Regions from separate parts of the Promicromonospora sukumoe genome, predicted to be linked through region 2. Evidence: riboswitches for the same ligand, from Rfam matches in the RefSeq annotation. Region 2 holds a riboswitch; the other holds the start of a gene.
What was found. A riboswitch is a leader RNA that binds a small molecule or an ion and turns the genes downstream of it on or off. The one in region 2 is predicted to bind cyclic di-AMP.

Region 1 (7,299 bases), 790 kb from region 2:
GCGCGGGCGCTGGTCACGCGCCCGAGCCTGGTGTTCGCCGACGAGCCGACCGGGAACCTGGACAGCACGACGTCGGCGGAGGTGCTGGACCACCTGCGCCGGTCGGCGCGCGAGCTCGGCCAGACGGTCGTCATGGTCACCCACGAGCCCGACGCCGCGGCGTACGCCGACGACGTCGTCGTCGTGCAGGACGGGCTGATCGCCTGATGCGTACCGTCTTCCTCGCCTCCCTGCGCCGGCACCTGCGGCGGTACGTCGCGGCGGCGACCGCCGTCGTCGTCGCGGTCGCGTTCGTCGTGGCGGTCGGCGTGCTCACGACCGGGGCGCAGAGCCGGATCACGGCCGGCGCGGGGGCGCAGTTCGCGGGCGCCGACCACGTGGTCCGGGGCCTCGGCACCCAGAACGCGATCACCTACGCCGCGCAGCACGGGGACGAGGTCGCCGTGCTCGGCTCGGCGACGCTGCCGCTGCGGGCGGGCGACGCGCAGGCCCCCGGCAAGTTCGTCGGGTCGATCGCGGACACGCCGCGGCTGCGCTGGCAGACGCTCGACTCGGGCCGCTTCCCGGAGCGGGCCGGCGAGGCGGTGATCGACGTGTGGACCGCCCAGGACATGGAGATCGCGGTGGGCGACCAGGTGACGCTCGGCGCGGGGTCCGCCGCCGTCGACCTGCGGGTGGTCGGCATCGTGGCGGCGTCCGCGAACCTGGGGCAGGCCGCCGTCTACATCACGTTCGAGCAGCTGCTGCACTGGCGCGACGACGACAGCCTCCTGCTGGACCAGGCCGCCGTCGTCGGTGACACGGGCCCGCTGCCCGACGGCGCGACGGCCGTCACACCCGAGCAGCACGTCGCCGAGAGCATGGCCCTGCACACCAACAACGTGAACACGCTGTCGCTGATGCTGCTGCTGTTCGCAGGTGTGGCGATCCTCGTCTCGGTGCTGGTCATCACCAACACGTTCGCGATCCTGTTCGCCCAGCGGGTGCGGGACTTCGCGCTCCTGCGCTGCGTCGGGGCCACGCGCCGGCAGGTGCTGGGGTCGGTGCGGCGGGAGGCCGCCGTCGTCGGGGTGCTCGCCTCGCTGGGCGGGGTGCTGGCCGGCACCGGGCTCGGGTACGGCCTGGTCGCGGTGGTCGACGCCGTCACCCGGAACAGCCCGCTCGCCGCTCCCCAGCAGCCGCCGGGCTGGTGGCTGCTGGGCGGGTTCGTGATCGGGCTGGTGGTGACGGCGGTGGCGTCCTGGCTGCCGACCCGGCGCGTCGTGCGGGTGAGCCCGCTCGCGGCGCTGCGGCCCGACGGCGCTGTCGACGTGCGGACGGGAGCTGGCCGCACCCGGGTGACGCTCGGGGCTCTGCTCGTGGCCGGCGGCGGGGCGCTGCTCGCGGTGGCGGTCGCCCGGGGCAGCGCGGTGAGCATGGTGACGGGCGGCGGCGCGCTGTTCGCGGGCGTCCTGCTCCTCGGGCCACTGCTGGTCCCGCTGCTGGTGCGGGGCGTCGGGGCGCTGCTCGGCCCCGGCGGGCGCCTCGCGACCGAGAACGCCGTACGCAACCCGCGCCGGACGGCGACTACCACCGCGTCGCTGCTGGTCGGCGTCACGCTGACGACGGCGGTGCTGACCGGGCTCGCGAGCACGCGCGCGTCGGTCGAGGCGAACCACGGCACGGCGCACCCGCTCGACGTGGCGCTCACGTCGTGGGACGAGCCGCTCGACGCCGACGTGCTGGAGCGGGTGTTGGGCGTAGCCGGGGTGGAGCGGGCGATCGTGGTCGAGGGGGTGCTGGTTGATGTGGGTCCGGGCGGGGGTGGCGGGGCGGGCGGCGCGGCCGGAGCGGACGACGCCGTCGGGGCGGGCGACGACGTCGACGGCGGGGGCGGCGTCGGCGAGGGCGACGCGCGCGACGACAAGGTCGGAGCCGGTGACGACAAGGTCGGAGCCGGTGACGACAAGGTCGGAGCCGGTGACGGCAAGGTCGGCGCGAGCGCGGCCGGGGCGGGTGACGCCGACACGGCCGGGGCCGGCGACGTCGGCGCCGAGCGACCGCTGCTGCTGCTCGGCACGCCGGACGCGGACCGGGTCGCCCGCGACGGCGGCGCGTTCGCCCGGGTCGAGCCGGGCACGGTCGCGCTCGACGCCGACGTGTACGGCGACGACCCGGCGGACCGGCTGGGCGACGGGACCGGTGACCTCGTGACGGTGAGCGCCGTCGGCGACGGGAAGGCCGACGCCGCCGCGGAGCCTGAAAGCGCTGCGGACACCCCGGGGGCCGACGGCCCCGCGCAGACGGAGCTGCGGGTCACCACCGGCACAGGCTGGGGCGGCGCCGGCGTCGTCGCGCCGGAAACACTGACCGCGCTCGGTTCGCCGCGGGTGCACGCCGTCTGGGTGCGTGCCGCGGCCGACGCCGACCCGGTCGCCTTGCTCGGCGACCTCGACACCCTCGCTGACGACGTCGGCGCCGACGTCGACAACGGGCTGCGCGCCGAGGCCGCGGACGGCCAGCTGCTGGCGACGATCACGGCCGCGACGCTCGGGCTGCTGGGCATCTCCGTGGTGATCGCCCTGATCGGTATCGCGAGCACGCTGGGGCTCTCGGTGCTGGAACGGGCTCGCGAGCACGCCGTGCTGCGCGCGCTCGGGCTCACCCGCCGGCAGCTCCGGCGGATGCTGGCCGCCGAGGCCGTGCTGCTGGCGGTGTCGGCCGCGGTGCTGGGCACCGCGCTCGGGGTCGGCTTCGCCTGGGTCGGCTACGAGACATTCCTGACGACGGCGCTCGACGCCGCGACCTGGCGCGTCCCGTGGCTCGCGCTGGCCGCCGTGGTGCCGGTCGCGGTCCTGGCGGGGCTGCTCGCCGCCGTCGTCCCGGCCCGCCGAGCCGCGGCGGTCACCCCGGCAGCCGCCCTGGCCCTCGACTGACCTGCTGCTGATCTGCCCGGCTGACCACTGCCCGGCTGACTCCGATTCAGCAGGCCCCAGGCGACCGTCAACCCTCGGGATATGGTCCGCCAGAGCCTGCTGAACCGGAGTCAGCCGGACCTGGCCACGACGCCGCCGTGAGCCCTGCCGGCGTCAGAGGGCCGAGCCCTCCAGGCCTGCCCCCGCCGCGGCTCGGCCCACCCGTCGTTGACCACAGCAGTTGCTGCCACCGGGGCCCTCGGCTGGTAGCAACCGCTGTGCTCAACGCCGTCGTCCTGACGCCGCCCAGCCGCGCACCGCCCCGTCATCCCCGGTGTTGACCACAGCGGTTGCTGCCACCGGGGCCCTCGGGCTGGCAGCAACCGCTGTGGTCAACACCGCCGCCCGACGACGTCCGCCCGCGCGACGCCGCCTCGCGGGTTGGTGTTGAGCACAGCAGCTGCTGCCAGCAGGGGCCGCATCCTGGCAGGAACTGCTGTGGTCAACACCGTGAGGTCGGGCGGTGGGGCAGCAGAGAGTCAGAGGGCCGGGGTCTCCAGGACCGCCATCGCGGCGGCTCGGCCCGGGATGCCGCTGACGCCGCCGCCGCGGCGGGCGCCGGCGCCCGCGAGCAGCACCCTCGGGTGCGCCGTCGCGACGCCCCAGCGCTCGGCGGCACCCGTTGCCGCCCCGGGGTCGACCCAGGTCGCAGCCCCGCTGGCGGCTCCGGCGTCCGCGCCTGACCCGCCCGCCGCACCCGCTGCTTCGCCGACGGCGGAGCCGGGCCCGTCCTCCGCGAACGGCCAGGTCAGGTCGCGGTGGAAGATGTGCCCGCCCGGCAGACCGACGTCGCCCTCCAGGTCCACTGGGGTGCGCACCTCGAGGCAGGGCGCGCCGTCGGCGTCGAGAGCGAGCACGTCCTCGATGGGCTCGGCCAGCACGGTGTTCAGCGACGCGAGGGTGGCCGCCAGCGCCTGCTCGCGGGCGCCGTCGGGGTCCGCGCGGAAGAGCCGGGCCGGCATGTGCAGCCCGAACAGCGTGATCGTCTGCGCGTCGGTCCCGGCCAACGACGGCCCGAGGATCGTCCGGTCGGACAGCGTATGGCAGTAGATCTCGCTGGGCGGCAGGTCGGGGATGCGCCCGGCGGCGGCCTGCGCGTACGCGGTCTGGAGCTGGGTCAGCGACTCGTTGACGTGCAGGGTCCCGCTGAACGCGGCGACCGGGTCGACGTCGTCGCGCAGGCGCGGCAGCCGGCTGAGCAGCATGTTCACCTTGAGCTGGGCGCCCTCGGGCGCGGCATCGGCGACACCGGCACCACCAGCACCAGCACCAGCACCACCCACCACCCCACCCGAAGCAGCCCCCCGCCCCGCTCCGGCCAACAACCGGTCCAGCTCCGCCGGCGCGCAGCCCGCGAGCACGTGCCCGGCGGTCACGCCCCCGGTGCGCCCGTCGGCGTCGGTCCAGGCCACCTCGGCGCCCACGGCGCCGGGGTCGACGGCGGTCACCGACGCGGACGTGACGATCGTGGCGCCGGCCGCCACGGCGGCGTCGCGCAGGGCGCCCGAGACGGCGCCCATGCCGCCCACGGGGACGTCCCAGTCGCCGGTCCCGTTGCCGATCACGTGGTACAGGAAGCAGCGGTTCTGCCTCAGGGACGGCTCGTCGACGTCGGCGAACGTGCCGATCAGGCCGTCAGTGGCGGCGACGCCGCGCACGACGTCGTCGGCGAAGGTGCGGCGCAGCACCTCACCGAGGGGCTCCTCGAACAGGGCGCGCCAGGCCTCCTCGCCCACGCCGTCGGACACGAGGCGACGGACGGTGGCGCGCGGGAGCAGGGGCTCGGTGAGGGTGGGCGCGAGGCGGCGCGCCACCTCGGCGGTCATCGCGTAGAACCGGCCCCAGGCCTCGTGGTCGGCATCGGAACCGGTCAGGCGACGGAAGGAGGCGCGTGTGGCGGCCTCGTCCTGGGTGTCGACCAGCAGGCCGCCGTCGGCCACGGGGGTGTACGACGACCAACGACGGCGGACGAGCCGGATCGGCAGCCCGAGCTCGTCCACGACCCGGTGCGGCAGGAGCGAGACGAGGTAGGAGTAGCGGGACAGACGGGCGTCCACGCCGGTGAACGGGCGGGCCGAGACGGACGCGCCGCCGACGTGGTCCGCGCGCTCCAGGACGAGGACCGAGCGCCCGCCGCGGGCCGCGTAGGCCGCTGCGGTGAGGCCGTTGTGACCGGCGCCCACGACGACGACGTCGTACCGGGCGCGCAGGGTGTCGAGCAGGGAATCGGACATGCACGCCATGGTGACACGGGGCACTCATTGCCAGGAACGTTCCATCACAAGACGGTATGTGACCTAATCGTGACATTTGAACGGGAGACGAGTACGGTCGATCTCGCCGCTCCAGCAACGGGTCGGTCCAGGCCCGGACGCCGAACCCTGTCACCGGTCCTGAGCAGCCAGAACGTGACAGGGGCGGGGGAACCAAGTAAGCCGGGCACGGGAGTGTCCTCGGGGTGAAGCCTCCTTGTGAGGCCGGGTGATTGCTCTCCCCATCCGAACCCGACAGCTCACTTCGTAGGCGTCCGAGGAGATCACTGGTGACCGTACTCACCGACCGCACCCAGGACTGGGCGGACGACCAGGTAAACCGACCCAGCAACCGGGCGCGGCATCGCGCCGAGGGCCCCGCCCTCACCCCCTTCACCGCTCTGACCCAGACAGCAGCCGAGAACGCCGCCCGTACCGGCGCGATCGCGGTAGTCACCTCCGGCATGCTCGCGTCGGTCTTCACCCAGACCGCCCACACCGCGCCTGCCGAGTCCCACACCCAGACCACGCTCGCCAACAAGACGTTCGACACCAAGACCCGCGCGGGCCTGGCCGAGAACCTCGTGACCAAGGTCGAGGTCGCCAACGACGCCAGCTTCCTGGCCGAGCAGGGTCGCGTCAGCGTGACCCCGTACGCCGAGACCAAGGCGGGTATCGCCGAGGCCAAGGAGAAGAAGGAGGCCGAGGCGCGCGCCAAGGCCGAGGCGGAAGCCAAGGCGAAGGCCGAGGCGGAGGCCAAGGCTGCCGCAGAGGCCGAGGCCGCCGCGGCAGCCGAGGCCGAGGCCGTGGTGGCGAAGGCCGCCGCGTCCTCCTCGGGCCTGGGCCAGCAGGCCGTCAACCTCGCCCTCGAGTACGTGGGCGTGCCCTACGTGTGGGGCGGGGCCTCACCCAGCGGCTTCGACTGCTCCGGGCTCATCCAGTACGTCTACGCCCAGCTCGGGATCAGCCTGCCGCACAGCTCGGCCTCGATGTCGACCGTCGGCTACCAGGTCTCCGCCGCGGAGGCCCAGCCGGGCGACATCGTCTGGACGTCCGGCCACGTCTCGCTCTACGCGGGCAACGGCATGGTCGTCGAGGCCCAGCAGGCCGGCGTCCCCGTGCACTACACGGAGATGTGGCAGACCAACCCGGTCTTCATCCGGGTGACGGGCTGACGCTCTTCCCGCGATAGCCGCAGTACCCCGCAGTACCTCGCAAGAACCCCCAGCGCAGAGCGCCCGCCCGGCCGCCCCGAGGACTTCCTCGGACAGGCCGGACGGGCGCTCTGCCGCGTGGGCCCGTCCGGTAACGTCCCCGGAGTGAAGATCCTCGTACCCGACGTGCCCTTCGACCTCGACTTCCCGTCCCTGCTGCCCGACGGCGGAGCCTCCTTCGCACCCGGCGGCCCCGACACCGTCGCCACCTACGCGATGACCGAGCCGATCCCCGCGGAGCACACCGACGCCGAGGTGCTCGTCACCTGGTCGAGCCCGCCCAAGATCGTCGCCGACGCCGCCGAGCGCATGACCGCCCTGCGCTGGGTGCAGACCCTCTCCGCGGGGCCCGACGTCGCGCTGCGGTCCGGGTTCGCGCCCGACGTCGTCATCTCGTCCGGGCAGTCCCTGCACGACGACACCGTCACCGAGCACGCCCTGGCCCTCATCCTGGCGTCGGTCCGCCGGATCGACGTGTCCCTGGCCGCGCAGCGGGAGCACCGCTGGGCCAAGGAGATCGCGTTCGCCCAGGCAGACGGCGTGACCGGCCGCGAGTACTCGCTCGACGGCGCGCGCGTCACGATCTGGGGCTTCGGCTCCATCGCACTGCGCCTGGCACCGCTGCTGACGGCGCTGGGCGCGCAGGTCACCGGCGTCGCCTCGCGCGCCGGCGAGCGTTCCGGGTACCCGGTGGTCGACGCCGGAGGCCTCGACGCGCTGCTGGCCGAGACCGACCTGCTGATCTCGCTGCTGCCGGCCGTGCCCGCGACGCGGCACATCCTCGACGCTCGGCTGCTCGGCCTGCTGCCGGCGTCGGCGCGGTTCGTGAACGTGGGCCGCGGGGCGACCGTGGACGAGGCTGCCCTGGAGGACGCCCTG
Region 2 (7,299 bases):
GACCGGTTCCCGCGCGTCATCGAGCAGAAGTAGGCCGCGCCGCCCCTCCGGGGGCCGCGCGGCACCCCCTCCGGGGTGCCTTAAGACCCATATCAACCAGCGGATCGGCAGGATTCCGGGAGCCGACCTAGGCTGCCGTTCATGGCGGAAACGACGCACGGCGCCCTCGCGCCGACGTACCATCCCCTGCCGATAACGATCGCGCGGGCGCACGGTACGCACGTATGGGACACGGACGGCAACGAGTTCCTCGACTTCCTGTCGGGTTACTCGGCCCTGAACTTCGGGCATCTGCACCAAGGGCTGGTGGCTGCGGCGATGACGCAGCTGCGCCAGGTGACGCTCACGTCCCGTGCGTTCGACCACGACCGGCTCGAGGAGTTCGCCCAGCGGCTCGTCGAGGTCGTGGGACCGCTGACCACCGGCGGCGAGGACAGCCTCGTGGTGCCGATGAACACCGGCGCGGAGGCCGTGGAGACCGCGATCAAGGCGGTCCGCAAGTGGGGCTACGACGTGCGCGGTGTCCCCGCGGACCAGGCGACGATCATCGTGGCCGGCGGCAACTTCCACGGCCGCACCACCACGCTGGTCGGCCTGTCGGACGACCCCGTCTCGCACGACGGGTTCGGCCCGTTCGCCCCCGGGTTCGTCCGGGTGCCCTTCGGCGACCTGGCCGCGGTGGCCGACGCCGTGGACGACACGACGGTCGCCGTCCTGATGGAGCCCGTGCAGGGCGAGGCAGGCGTCGTGGTGCCGCCGGACGACTTCTGGCCGGGCCTGCGCGCCCTCACCGCGGAGAAGAACATCGCGCTCGTGGCCGACGAGGTCCAGTCGGGCCTGGGCCGCACCGGCACCACGCTGGCCTGCGAGCTCTGGGACGTGCAGCCGGACCTGGTCTGTCTGGGCAAGGCGCTGGGCGGCGGCATCGTCGCGGTCTCCGCGGTGGTCGGCAAGCCCGAGATCCTGAACGTCCTGACGCCGGGCACGCACGGCTCGACGTTCGGTGGCAACCCGCTGGCCTGCGCGGTCGGCGTCGCGGCCCTCGACCTGCTCTCGACGGGGCAGTACCAGGCGCGCGCCGCGGCGTCGGGCAAGGTGCTCCAGGAACGGCTCGACGCGCTCGTGGAGCAGGGCCTGCTCACCGGGTCGCGCTGCGTGGGGCTCTGGGCGGGGATCGACGTCGACCCGGCGCTCGGCACCGGCCGCGAGCTGTGCGAGGCGCTGCTGGAGCGCGGCGTCCTCGCCAAGGACACGCACGCGTCGACGATCCGCCTGTCCCCGCCGCTGTCGATCGTGCAGCCCGAGCTGGAGATGGCGCTGGACATCCTGGAGGAGTCGCTCGTGGCGCTCCGGGACGGCGGTTCCGAGGGCGGCCCGGGTGAGGGTTCCGAGGACGGCGGCTCGGACGGCGAGGCGCGGGCGGAGGTCGAGGAGCCGGCGGAGGCGGAGGATGATGAGCCGGCTTCGGCCGACACGACGAAGACCGAGGCACCGGCGTCCGATGCCGAGACACCCGAGGCTCCCGAGGAGGCCGATGCGGGCACCCCATCTGCGGACACCTCAGACATCCCGGACGCCAAGGTGACCCCGCCGCGCAAACGGCGTCGGCCCAAACTGTCACCGACCGCCGGCTGAGCGTATTCTCCCGGGGGTGACCACTACGACGTCGTCCCACCACACCGCCATGCTCCCCGCACTCGCGGAGCTCCAGCAGGCCTACGCCGAGCTTCAGGCCAAGGGCCTCAAGCTGGACCTCACGCGCGGCAAGCCGTCGGCCGAGCAGCTCGATCTCGCCGAGCCGATGCTGGCGCTGCCCGGCGTCGGTGTGCACACGGACGAGAACGGTACGGACGCGCGAAACTACGGCGGCCTGGACGGCGGCATCACGATCCGCCGCATCTTCGCCGAGCTCCTCGACGTGCCCGTGGAGCAGCTCCTCGCGGGCGGCAACGCCTCGCTCACGACCATGCACGACGTCGTCGCGTTCGCCGAGCTGTTCGGCTTCGCGGACTCGCCGAAGCCGTGGGCGCGCGAGGACAAGGTGCGCTGGATCTGCCCGGTCCCGGGCTACGACCGCCACTTCACCATCTGCGAGGCCTTCGGCATCGAGATGGTCCCGGTTCCGATGACGCCGGACGGCCCGGACGCCGAGGCAGTGGCCGCGCTCGTCGCCGCGGACCCCACCATCAAGGGCATGTGGGTCGTGCCCACGTACTCCAACCCGGACGGCGCGGTCATCAGCGCCGAGGTCGCCCGCGCGCTGGTCTCGATGCCCGCGGCCGCCCCGGACTTCCGCATCCTGTGGGACAACGCGTACGCGGTGCACCACCTGACCGACGACGAGGTGACCAGCCCGAACGCCGTCGCGCTGGCCGCGGAGGCCGGCCACCCGGACCGCGTGCTGCTGTTCGCGTCGACGTCGAAGATCACGTTCGCGGGCGCGGGCGTCTCGTTCCTGGGCAGCTCGCCGGCCAACATCGCCTGGTTCAAGAAGCACCTGTCGGTCGCCTCCATCGGCCCCGACAAGCTCAACCACCTGCGGCACGCGATGTTCTTCGGCTCCGCCGACGGCGTGCGCGAGCACATGCGCAAGCACCGCGCGATCCTGGCGCCCAAGTTCGAGGCCGTGGTCGAGATCCTGACCGAGCGCCTGGGCGGTTACGGCATCGCGTCGTGGACCGAGCCCAAGGGCGGCTACTTCGTGTCGCTCGACGTCGCGCCGGGCACGGCGGCCCGCGTGGTGCAGCTCGCCAAGGAGGCCGGCATCGCCCTGACGCCGGCCGGCGCCACCCACCCGTACGGCAAGGACCCGGAGGACAAGAACGTGCGCCTCGCGCCGTCGATGCCGCCGCTGAACGAGGTCCGCACGGCGATGGACGGTGTCGCGACCTGCGTGCTGCTCGCGGCGGCGGAGGCCGCACAGGCCTGACCTGTCAGACCCATGAACGTGTCAGACCCTCAGGTCACCCCGGTGACCTGAGGGTCTGACACGTTCTGGCTGGGCGCACGGCCGAGCCGGGGCGCGGTCAGTCCGGGCAGTGCTTGTTGACCACCAGCACCGGGCACGCCGCGTGGTGCAGCACGGCCTGGCTCGTCGAGCCGAGCAGCAGCCCGCGGAACCCGCCGCGGCCGCGCGAGCCCACGACCACGAGGTCCGACGCCGTCGAGAACTCCGTCAGCAGCTCCGCGCCCGTGCCGTCGAGCACGATCCGCCGGATGCGCAGCCCCGGGTTCTCGGCCTCGTACCGGTCGACGAGCACGTCCATGCCGGCCCCGATGTCGGCGAGCACCTGCTCCCGGTCGATCGAGGACGGCAGCCACGCGAGCATCCCGGCGTTCCCCACCGGCACCCCGGTGACGGCGGTCAGCTCCGCGCCCCAGGCGTTGGCCTGCACGATCGCGTGCTGCAGCGCCCGCTCGGCCTGCGGCGACCCGTCCACGCCGACGACGATGCGGCGCACCTCCCGGATCTCCGCGACCGCGGGGGTCGTACCGGTGTCCGCGGCCACGACCTCGGCGGGCCCGTCGGAGCTGAGGTCGGGCGGGGTCCAGGAGACGCCGCGGTTCGTCTCGGCGCGCAGCGGCACCACGACCACCGGGCACTTCGCGTGCGCGGGCAGCGCCGACGACACCGTGCCCAGCAGCCGCTCCGTGAACCCGCCCCGGCCGCGGGTTCCGACGACGGCGAGCCCGTAGTCGGCGGACAGCTCCACGAGCACGCCCGCGGCGTCACCGGTGGCGACCTCCGTCGTGGCGCGCACCCCGGCGTCGGCCACGCGGTTCTCCGCCTCGACCAGGACCGCCTTGGCGCCCTCCTGGATGGTGGTGTCGTCGAGGGCGGCGTACCCGCCGTCGAGCGACGCGGCCGTGAACGACGGGAGGGAGTAGCTGCACACGATGTGCAGCGCCCAGCCCACGCGGTGCGCGTAGGCGGTGGCCCAGTCCAGCGCGTGCAGACTCGCGGCCGATCCGTCCACCCCGACCAGTACGACCTCGGATCGTGTCATCGCCAGTCCTTTCCTCGGCAGTGCATCTTTGCCCTCCAACGCTACCGGCGGCGCGGTGCCCATGGGTATCCGGAGGCAAAAAGTATGCAGGACGACGGCAAAGCAGAGCGCCCGCCCGGTCGTGACCGGGCGGGCGCTCTGCGAGGTACTACGTGGCTGCGGTCAGCCAAGGCGGATGAACGTCGGGTTCGACTGCCAGATGGTGCGGAAGTCGACCACGGTGCCCGGCTTCGAGGCGTCGATCATGGTGTTGCCACCGGCGTAGATCGAGACGTGACCCGGGGTCCACATGAGGTCGCCCGGCTGGGCCTCCGACGCCGACACCTGCGTGCCGTAGCCGGCCTGCGCCGAGGACGAGTGCGGCAGCGAGATGCCGAGCTGGCCGAAGACGTACGAAGTAAAGCCCGAGCAGTCGAAACCGCTCGGGCTGCCGCCACCGGAGACGTACGGGACGCCGATGTACCGGCTGGCGATGGAGATCACGGAGTTGCCGATCGCGGACGCCGGGACGTCGACGGACGCGGAAGCAGTCGAGACCGTGGCGGCCGCAGCATCGGCGGCCTCGGCTGCCTCGGCGGCTGCTGCCTCAGCGGCCTCCTTGGCGGCGATCTCGGCCTGGTAGTCCTCGTTGTCGGCGGCGGAGACCACCGAGACGGCGGACTTCTCGACGCTCAGCTCGGCGTCGGGCGCGACGGTCACGACGGGGGCGTTGGACAGGGACTCACGGGCCTGCGACGTCAGCGCGTTCAGGTCCACGGAGTTCATCTTCGCGGGGCCGGTCTCCATCGGAGCGGCCTGCGCTGCCATCGCGCCACCGAACGTCGAGACCAGGAGCGCGCCACCCGCGGCGGCGACCGCGGTACGGCGACCCACGGCGGCGTTCTGGGCGAGCTCGGTCAGCGGGGTCACGGGGCGGCGCGCAGCACGATGGCGTGCGCGGGTGGTACGTGCGGTCACGTAGTACCTCTCCTTGTACGCCTTCGAGGTCAGCTGTCGGGTTCGGGTGGGAGAAATCACCCGGCCGTGCGCTCCACCAAAAATGGATTGCCCGGCTTCACCCCGAGGACGCACCCTGGCGCCCAATGGTGGGTCCCCCGCCTCTGTCATGCGGTCGTCTTGGGGCCCCGGCCGGTGACAGAGTTCGGCGTCCGTCCGGAGACTCCCTCGGAATAAACTCCGCGGGAGCGGTCCGAACGTACCCGACGTCACCCCCGATGTCACGTTCCGGCAACGAATGTCATGGCGTGTCGGACGTGCGGCTAGACCTTTCCGACAAACTGGCCCGTTTCGGGCACCTGCAACCGGTCTCAGGCGGGCATTTCAGGCGTATGTCTCAGGCGGTCGCGACGAACAGGTGCCGCGCCAGGTCCTCGCCCAGCTCGAGCGCGGTCCCGGCGCCGTCGACCGTGACCGTGTAGGTCCCGTCGCTGAGCTCGGCCGTGATCCGCGAGCCGGGCACGAGGCCGGCGTCGGACAGCCGGGCCAGCAGCTCGACGTCCGTCTGCAGCGGCTCCGCGATGCGGGTGAGCGACGCCGCGAGCGGCTCGCCCTTGACGCCCTTCTTCGCCGCCGCCTCGAAGGCGGAGGGCAGCGAGATGACGCCGGCCAGGAACGGCACGTCCGTGTAGGCCTCGCCGAGCTCCGACAGGCCGGGGATCGGGTTGCCGTACGGGTCGTGGTGCGGGTGGTCGAGCAGGCCCACGAGACGCTTCTCCACGAGATCGCTCATGACGTGCTCCCAGCGGCAGGCCTCGACGTGCACGTGCTCCCAGTCGAGCTTGATCACGTCGGTCAGCAGGCGCTCCGCGAGGCGGTGCTTGCGCATCACGCGCATCGCCTTCTCGTGCCCGAGCTCCGTGAGCTCCAGGTGGCGGTCCCCGGTCACGATCACGAGTCCGTCGCGCTCCATGCGCGCGACGGTCTGCGACACCGTCGGCCCGGAGTGCCCCAGGCGCTCCGCGATGCGCGCGCGCAGGGGGGTGATGCCCTCCTCGTCGAGCTCGTAGATCGTCTTGAGGTACATCTCGGTGGTGTCGATCAGATCCGTCACGTCAGCTCCCGTCATGCGCGCAGCCGTCCAGTCGCCCCTGGGCTCGGCGCCCCGGGCGTCGGCCCAGGTTCTAGTCTAGTTCTGTGCCACTGACAATCCCGACACACCTGCTGCCCGCCGACGGCCGTTTCGGCTCAGGACCCTCCAAGGTGCGCCAGGGCCAGGTCGATCATCTCGTGGCGAACGCCCACGTGCTCGGTACCTCACACCGGCAGGCACCCGTGAAAGACCTGGTGCGCCGTATCCGTGAGGGTGTCACGGAGCTGCTCGGCGCGCCCGACGGGTACGAGGTGGCCCTCGGGAACGGCGGCTCGACCGCGTTCTGGGACGTCGCCACGCTCTGCCTCGTGGAGCGCAAGGCGCAGCACGCGTCGTTCGGCGAGTTCGGCGGCAAGTTCGCCACGGCCACGTCGCGCGCGCCCTTCCTCGAGCCGTCCCAGGCGATCACGGCGGAGCCGGGCACGGTGGCCTACCTCCAGCCGGCCGACGACGTCGACACCTACGCCACCCCGCACAACGAGACCTCCACCGGGGCGATGGCGCCCGTGCTGCGCCCGGCCGGCCCGGAGGGCGCCGTCGTCCTGACCGACGCGACGTCCGGCGCCGGCGCGCTGCCGGTGGACCTGAGCCAGACCGACGCCTATTACTTCGCGCCGCAGAAGGCGTTCGCGGCCGACGGCGGCCTGTGGCTCGCCGTGCTGTCCCCCGCGGCGGTCGAGCGAGCCGCCCGGATCGAGGCCTCGGGCCGCTGGGTGCCGGAGTTCCTGTCGCTCACGACGGCGCTCTCCAACTCGCGGCTGGACCAGACGCTCAACACGCCCGCCGTCGCGACCCTGCTGCTGCTGGCCGACCAGGTGGAGTGGCTCCTGGAGCAGGGCGGCCTGAAGTGGTCGGCCGAGCGCTGCGCGACGTCGGCGGAGACCCTCTACTCCTGGGCCGACGCGCGCCCGTGGGCGACGCCGTTCGTGCGGCGCCCGGAGGAGCGGTCCACGGTGGTCGGAACCATCGACCTGGCCGACGAGATCGACGCCGGGCGGGTACTCTCCGAGCTACGCGCCAACGGCGTGCAGGACGTGTTCGCGTACCGGAAGCTCGGGCGCAACCAGCTTCGCGTCGGCATGTTCCCCGCCGTCGAGCCCGACGACGTCGCGGCGCTCACGGAGTGCGTCGACTATCTCGTCGAACGCTTCTGACCAGCCTGATCACGTCCGCAATACCCCTTCGACGGGGACTTCTGCCTAT

Region 1: another riboswitch for cyclic di-AMP. It lies ahead of FHX71_RS18135 (C40 family peptidase); the one in region 2 lies ahead of FHX71_RS21475 (C40 family peptidase).

Annotation. Positions count from the first base shown of each region.
Region 1 covers NZ_JACGWV010000002.1:195,530-202,828, forward strand. Annotated here, with positions in the region: gene FHX71_RS18120 (ABC transporter ATP-binding protein) at 1-207, shown strand, start outside; gene FHX71_RS18125 (FtsX-like permease family protein) at 207-2,915, shown strand; gene FHX71_RS18130 (phytoene desaturase family protein) at 3,434-5,188, opposite strand; cyclic di-AMP (ydaO/yuaA leader) riboswitch at 5,344-5,495, shown strand; gene FHX71_RS18135 (C40 family peptidase) at 5,497-6,381, shown strand; gene FHX71_RS18140 (NAD(P)-dependent oxidoreductase) at 6,526-7,299, shown strand, end outside.
Region 2 covers NZ_JACGWV010000002.1:986,509-993,807, forward strand. Annotated here, with positions in the region: gene FHX71_RS21455 (HMG-box domain-containing protein) at 1-33, shown strand, start outside; gene rocD (ornithine--oxo-acid transaminase) at 142-1,635, shown strand; gene FHX71_RS21465 (aspartate aminotransferase type Ic) at 1,685-2,929, shown strand; gene FHX71_RS21470 (universal stress protein) at 3,027-4,007, opposite strand; gene FHX71_RS21475 (C40 family peptidase) at 4,170-4,964, opposite strand; cyclic di-AMP (ydaO/yuaA leader) riboswitch at 4,967-5,164, opposite strand; gene FHX71_RS21480 (iron-dependent transcriptional repressor DtxR) at 5,341-6,057, opposite strand; gene serC (phosphoserine transaminase) at 6,147-7,250, shown strand.